3 regions of the Shouchella phoenicis genome follow, and region 3 is predicted to be linked to each of the others. Evidence: predicted binding sites of a transcription regulator. Region 3 holds the regulator's gene; each other region holds the start of a gene.

Region 1 (2,271 bases), 1.6 Mb from region 3:
ACAACGTATACATTTACGAGCAGAATCAAGATATTGCTGCTTTTTTTGCTGTGTGGGAAACAGAAGACTTTGTTTTCTTGGAACACTTTGCTGTTGGAGAAGCGTACCGCAACGGAGGATTAGGGGGAAAGCTCTTAAAGCACTTGCTTGAAAAAGTAAACAAGCCTGTAGTGATTGAAGTAGAGCCACCAGACGATGAATTGAAGCAACGCCGTGTTGCCTTTTATGAACGAAACGGGTTTCACTTCAGTCCATATGGCTACATTCAACCTGCGTTAGGGGAAGATAGACAACCGATGCCATTAAATGTAATGGCTTATCCACAACCGTTAAATGATGAGCGATTCTATGTATTCAAGGACTGGATTTTTGCTGAATTGTATAATTAAGCTTTTGAAGACGATGCACGCTTCTTTATGGAGCGTGTTTTTTTATGTGAACGTACTGGTTTTACTTGTTTTTAGGCGTTAGGATTTTTGTCTCTTCAATGAGTTTTGATTGAATATAGAGCTGTTGTTTTGCTATGGCTTTGAGATCTTTACGTTTTAAATCAGCTTCATACTTAGATAGCTGACTTACTTGTTTACTCAATTTATCCATCTGAACCTCTCCTTTAACTACGTCTATGGTAGTCATCGCATCATGAACAACTGAATTGCTGTTATTGTATCAACCTCTTAGTAGAGCGACAAGCGTTAATGGAACTTTACAAACTTTCTATTCACAATTTGTAAATTTTGCAGGATTGTTTCATCTCGTTGTCATAATGGAAACATTATCCTCTAGTATACAGAATATATGTTCGTATATACTACAAACAACTGGAGGGTAAAAGATGAATAGTGAACAGGAAATCGATTTGTTCGATTTTTATCAAGATCTAGATACGAACGACGACATTGTTTTTACTGTGCGGACATTGTTATTAACAAGAATGGCTAAAGATATTCTTCATAGACAATTATGCCACTTAGAGCAAAACGAGAACTTTACGGCATCAACATCGACATACCTTAGACGACTTCAACGTATGATGGCATTATTAAGCAATGATCTCTATTATATGAAGCGTTACTTAAAAAAAGAGGGTGTGAAAGTGAGCGACACGCCGATTGAAGCAACGAGAAGCTATATTAATTGGTCATATTGGTATAAAGGAAGAGTCGCGCAAACAGGAGGAACACCCACGCAACTAAAGCAACAAATTAAAGGGCTTATTGTAGACTATAGTAAGCTGGAGAAAGAGAGAGAACAAGATGGCAAAAGAAACGGGTTGTCCTTTTGAAGAGGCGTTAAGTATTCCTTTAGAAGAGATCGATGAAGAGTTGCTATGGAAAGAGGTGTTAAAGAAAGAGAATGTAAAGGAAGACTAGCCTTAACAAAAAAAGACAATAGCTTTTTAAACTTTGTCCGTGCTATAATGACAAACATCCTTTGTATAAATACAGAATGTTTAAGGGAGAGGGAACATGAAGTTAATTGTACGTCTATTACTCGGTATAGTACTTGGAATATTGATCGGACTTGTTGCAAATGAAAATGTTGCACGTTTTATGGTGACGCTTAGTGATGTAATCGGTAGCTTTATTTTCTTTATGGTGCCGCTTATTATTCTCTTTTTTATTGCCGCTGGAATTGCAAATCTCGGAAAAGGGGGAGGGAAGTTACTCGGGGCGACTATTAGTATTGCGTATGTATCAACGATTTTAGCAGGGATGTTCGCCGTTACAGTAGCGATGATCATCTTTCCTATGATTGGTCTTTCTGGGACTGAAGCAACCGCACCTGAAGGGTTAAATGCTTTGATTGATTTTGAACTTGAACCAATCTTTGGTGTATTGACCGCATTAGTCTTAGCCTTCGTCCTAGGAATTGGAATTGCGGCGACAGAAGCGACAACGTTTAAACGTGTTGTTGATGAAGGTCAGAAAATTGTAGAACTGGTGATTCGTAAAGTTATTCTTCCACTGCTACCTATTTATATTGCAGGTGTATTGGCAGAGATGGCCTATGAAGGGGCCGTGTTTGAAACGTTAAGTGTCTTTGCTATTGTGCTTATCTTAGCCATTAGCATGCACCTGATCTGGCTGATTGTGCAGTATACAATTGCTGGCATTGTCAACGGAGAAAATCCGTTTCGATTAATGAAAAATATGATTCCGGCTTATGTAACTGCGCTTGGAACGATGAGCAGCGCAGCAACGATTCCGGTAACCGTAAATGCGGTCAAGAAAAATCGTATTAAAGATTCAATCGCAAATTTTGTTGTGC
Region 2 (2,271 bases), 1.6 Mb from region 3:
CCTCTGGTTACATGGACGTCGACGGAGAAGGTGCAACGATTACTCAATTTGCGATGTCGCAACACATTGGCGATTGGGCGAGTGCATTTGTTGCCATCGCGCTACTATTCTTTGCGTATAGTTCTGTCCTAGGAAATTATTACTTTGGTGAAACCAACATTGAGTTTTTAAAGAACGGTGCACGCTTTTTACCGATTTACCGAATTGCGTTTATCATTATGGGAATCCTAGGTGGTATTGCGACGGTTGAACTTATCTGGACAATGGCAGATCTATTCATGGCTCTTATGGCTATTGTCAATATCACTGTCATATTGTTACTCACCAAGAAAGCCGTTATTCTGCTTAAAGATTACACGGAGCAACGAAAACAAGGAAAAGATCCCGTTTTCTATTCATCCAAATACCCAGAGATCAAAAACACTGATTGTTGGGGCGATGACGAAGAAAGCCGCTAAAGCGTTAAAAAGCCGCTCCATTTGGTAGTGGCTTTTTCTATTTGTGTGTCCGAATATACTGGAGAGCGCCCGTTGGACAACGTTGAACGGTTTCAAGCTATAATCATCTAAAAGGGGCGACGATGGTATAACCTACATAATAAAAAAGCTCCCTTGTAAAAAATGGAATCTGACTACCTAACGTTTCGTATGCCGATGTTTGCGTCGGCGAAGCATATACCTCCATCCCAAGGTCCTCTGCCATACGAACGGAACGCGCCATGTGCAAAGGATCGCTCACTAACGTTAAATGAGTGATTTCATTTTGTTCCGCTATCTCTTGTGCATACGCAAGATTTTCTTCTGTAATGGTCGATTTTTGTTCGAGATAAATATGTGCGCTTGGAACCCCATTGTCCATTGCGACCTGTCGACCCACTTCTGACTCAGCATAGCGGTCTCCTTCTGATCGTCCACCGGTAAAAATCAGCTTATCCACATATCCATTATTGTAGAGCCATACGGCATGATGAATCCGTTCTTGAAAAACAGGGGAGGATTCATCGTCCCATACAGCCGCCCCTAAAACAATGGCCGCATCGGTTTGCTCAAGTTCATTCTTTGTTGCTTGAGTTAAAATCGAAATGGCACTGTAGACCACTAAGGATGCTACTGCTAAAACGATAAGAAGACTAACCCATTTGCTTATTTTCAACATGTCCCATCACCGACCTACGTATTGTTCCTCCATTATGACACAAGGTGCTTCACTTGGTTTAAAGACAAGACATGATCGTAAGCAAACAATCGACGTTGGCGTTTCATATGACAATAGGCTACAAACCAACGCTCATTTAACTGCAAAACCTTAATCTCTCTTTGAGAAATGACCCCTTTAGCATTCATATAAATCATGGTAACGCGATGTTTGTTTTCAAGCGCTCGTTGTAATACACCCTTTATCATAAGAAACCCTCCTTTTGTTTCTTCCATTATATACGAACGCACATTCTCTAACAAGTAAAAACAAGAAAATACGTTCGCGTTTTTAATGGTAATTATTTCTTAAAGATGTCACTCATTGTTGTTGCGGTGATTGGCTTAAGAGTTGTATCTGGATAAAAAGCGCGAGAGGTGGGCTAACTTAGACCGCCTCTTTTATCCTGTCTTGCGTATGATTGATGCAGTCGCTGTTTGCACGCTTCCCACTGTATATCTGGTGTTTCCACTTCAAAACGGACATACTGCAATTCATCCGCTAATTGGCGTGAACACCTCATCGCCTCCAAATGCGCACCCTGATTTCGGAAAGCTTTCATATCTTCTTCAGTCTCCCAAATCGACATGGTCCAATAAGTGAATAAGCCCTCTTTGTGATAAGAAGATTGGACAAGCCCCTTTGCCTCTCGAATATGGATATGGGATCGCAGCGTCAACCAAGCGAAAATAGGTAAATGTCGAACACTTCTTATATGTAGTCTTGTAACCGATACAATCATTGTCCACCTCACTCTTTTGAAAATGTCCATTAAACTGTAACGCAATCTGATTGAATTGAGCCCTGCCTTGCACTATGATCATAGTACTAACATCTTTGGAAAGGACCCTTTATTATGAAAAAATGGATGAAACGGATACTTCTTCTACTGTCTTCCATTATCCTTCTATTGATCATCGCTTTTTTTATTTGGACTCAATTCACGTACGACCGAATGGACGCTCAAGGTATTCAACTATTGGAACCACTTCCAGTAGAGGATGAGTGGCTCATTTATACTGCTGAAGACGCTGAGATCGGAATTGTTCTTTATCCTGGCGCAAAAGTTGAGCCTGA
Region 3 (2,271 bases):
GTAATGGTTGTGGCGCTCATTATTCAAATGGCATTGTTTAGCGTCCAGCCACTTTTAGCTCTATTTGTTAATGATTTAGTCGGGCCAGTTGAAAATATGGCTTTTTTAGCTGGTTTAGCATTCTCGATTACGGGTTTAGGGAACTTATTATCAACTCGAAAATGGGGGCAGTTAGGTGACCGAATGGGCCACGAAAAGGTAATGCTCATTTTACTTATTTTGTCTGGTGTGTTTTTTATTCCGCAAGCATTCGTTGATTCACTCTGGCAATTAATTGTATTGCGTTTTGTCTTTGGATTAGCGGTCGGAGGGTTAATTCCCTGCACGACAGCGTTTATTCGTCAAGCGTGTCCAGTATCGATGCAAGGGGAAGTACTCGGTTATAATCAGAGTTTTCGTTTTTTAGGAAATGTATTAGGACCGGTCTCAGGCGGTTTAATTGCAGCGAGCTTTGGTATTCCTTACGTATTTATTAGTGCAGGCGTCTTATTTCTTCTTACTGCAATTGTCTTAAAAATCATGTTAAATAGCGAAAGAAAAAAAGAAGAGAATGAGGCTGACAGTCAAGTCCACCATCAATAAAGGCGCAAAAAAAGAGCACTGGGTTTTCCGGTGCTCTTTCTTTATGGTTAATGGATCGTTCGGAAAACACCAATGACTTTTCCTAGAATCGTACAATTGTCGAGTATAATCGGCTTCATTGTTGAATTTTCAGGCTGAAGGCGAATGTAGTTCTTTTCTCGGAAAAATCGTTTGACTGTGGCTTCGTTTTCATCAGTCATTGCAACGATAATGTCACCATTATCAGCACTTTGCTGCTGCTTCACAATGACTTGGTCCCCATCGAAAATGCCCGCTTCGATCATACTTTCACCTTGAATAACTAAGGCATACACTTGTTCATGACCAGACATATGATCTGGAAGGGGGAGGTAGTCGTCGATATTTTCAATCGCTGTAATTGGACTACCTGCTGTAACCTTACCAATTACAGGAATATAGCGTGCGCGTTCACGAATAATGGAAGGCTCGTCCAGCGCTTCTTCAAGCGAAAGTACTTCAATTGCTCGAGGTTTCGTAGGATCGCGACGAATGTATCCTTTCTTTTCAAGACGAGCAAGATGACCATGTACGGTTGAGCTTGATGCTAAACCTACTGCTTCCCCAATTTCACGTACGGAAGGCGGATAGCCTTTCTTTTTTACTTCATCTTTAATAAATAATAAAATCTCTTCTTGTCTAGTAGATAATTTAGACACTCCTCTTCACCTGCTTTATCTATGTATTCGTTATCTTTACTTTAGCACATCGAACATACGAACGCAAACATAAGTTCTAAAAATGCTTGACACGAACAAAAGTTCGAAGTATCTTAAAGTAAGAACAAATATTCTTGCGAACGGGTGATCGATGATGAAGAAGAGTCAAGAAAAAGGGATTATTATTGCTGGTATTATTACTGTTTTATTTATGTTTAGTAGTTTGTTATCCTTTGATAGTGATGAGAACGAGCAGGTAGAGGATCGAAGCAGCAATACAGACAGTCACGTAATCCTTTTAAATGATCGTTAGTCGCTGAAACATTGCAGTGGGAGGCACAGTATGAAACGAAATAAAGCCATTTTGTATTGTCGAGTCAGTACGGATAAAGAGAGTCAACAAACGTCGTTAGCTCGTCAAGAAGATGAATTAGTGAAAATGGCTCAGCAACATGGAATAGAAGTGAGCGATTGTCTTTCTGAGGTTGCTAGTGGGTATGAATTGGACCGCGATAATCTTCTATTCCTTTTAGATCAAGCAAAGAAACAAACGTTCACGCATTTGCTAGTAACAGACGAGACGAGGATTGGTAGGGGAAGAGCGAGGACTGCTATTCTATATCAACTTCAAAAGTATGGCATTACGATTTATACATGTCATAACGATGGTGCGTTACATTTATCAGAAGCAGACGAGATGGTTTTTGAAATCGTAGCCATCGTGGAAGAGTACCAGCGGAAATTACATAACTTGAAGATCAAACGCGGGATGAGAAGGGCGATTGAAAAAGGGTTTCATCCAGAGCGTAACTTAAAAGATACGGGTAGTGGAGGACGGAGTAAAAAAGACCTTCCGATCGAAGAAATTGTTAGATTACGAGAGAAAAAGCTAACGTTTCATGACATTGCAGTAACGTTAAATGGGTTAGGTTATCATTGTTCAAAAGCAACGGTACATCGGCGTTTTCAGCAGTACGAGCAAACGAAATCAGATGAGTTGATCTAATGAAAT

The links. The regulator LexA, encoded in region 3, represses DNA repair genes until DNA is damaged. The targets are predictions, from matches to a motif close to CGAACATATGTTCG.
Region 1: the regulator LexA is predicted to act here: its motif matches at 792-805, upstream of ABC361_RS02475 (YhjD family protein).
Region 2: the regulator LexA is predicted to act here: its motif matches at 1,467-1,480, upstream of ABC361_RS02635 (WYL domain-containing protein).

What each region holds. Positions count from the first base shown of each region.
Region 1 covers NZ_JBDFMQ010000001.1:447,329-449,599, forward strand. The annotation lists gene ABC361_RS02465 (GNAT family N-acetyltransferase) at 1-389, shown strand, start outside; gene ABC361_RS02470 (hypothetical protein) at 451-600, opposite strand; gene ABC361_RS02475 (YhjD family protein) at 836-1,285, shown strand; gene ABC361_RS02480 (dicarboxylate/amino acid:cation symporter) at 1,470-2,271, shown strand, end outside.
Region 2 covers NZ_JBDFMQ010000001.1:478,036-480,306, reverse strand. The annotation lists gene ABC361_RS02645 (alanine/glycine:cation symporter family protein) at 1-458, shown strand, start outside; gene ABC361_RS02640 (YdcF family protein) at 562-1,155, opposite strand; gene ABC361_RS02635 (WYL domain-containing protein) at 1,188-1,403, opposite strand; gene ABC361_RS02630 (hypothetical protein) at 1,577-1,936, opposite strand; gene ABC361_RS02625 (alpha/beta family hydrolase) at 2,051-2,271, shown strand, end outside.
Region 3 covers NZ_JBDFMQ010000001.1:2,081,869-2,084,139, reverse strand. The annotation lists gene ABC361_RS11220 (MFS transporter) at 1-582, shown strand, start outside; gene lexA (transcriptional repressor LexA) at 630-1,259, opposite strand; gene ABC361_RS11210 (hypothetical protein) at 1,414-1,572, shown strand; gene ABC361_RS11205 (YneB family resolvase-like protein) at 1,603-2,265, shown strand.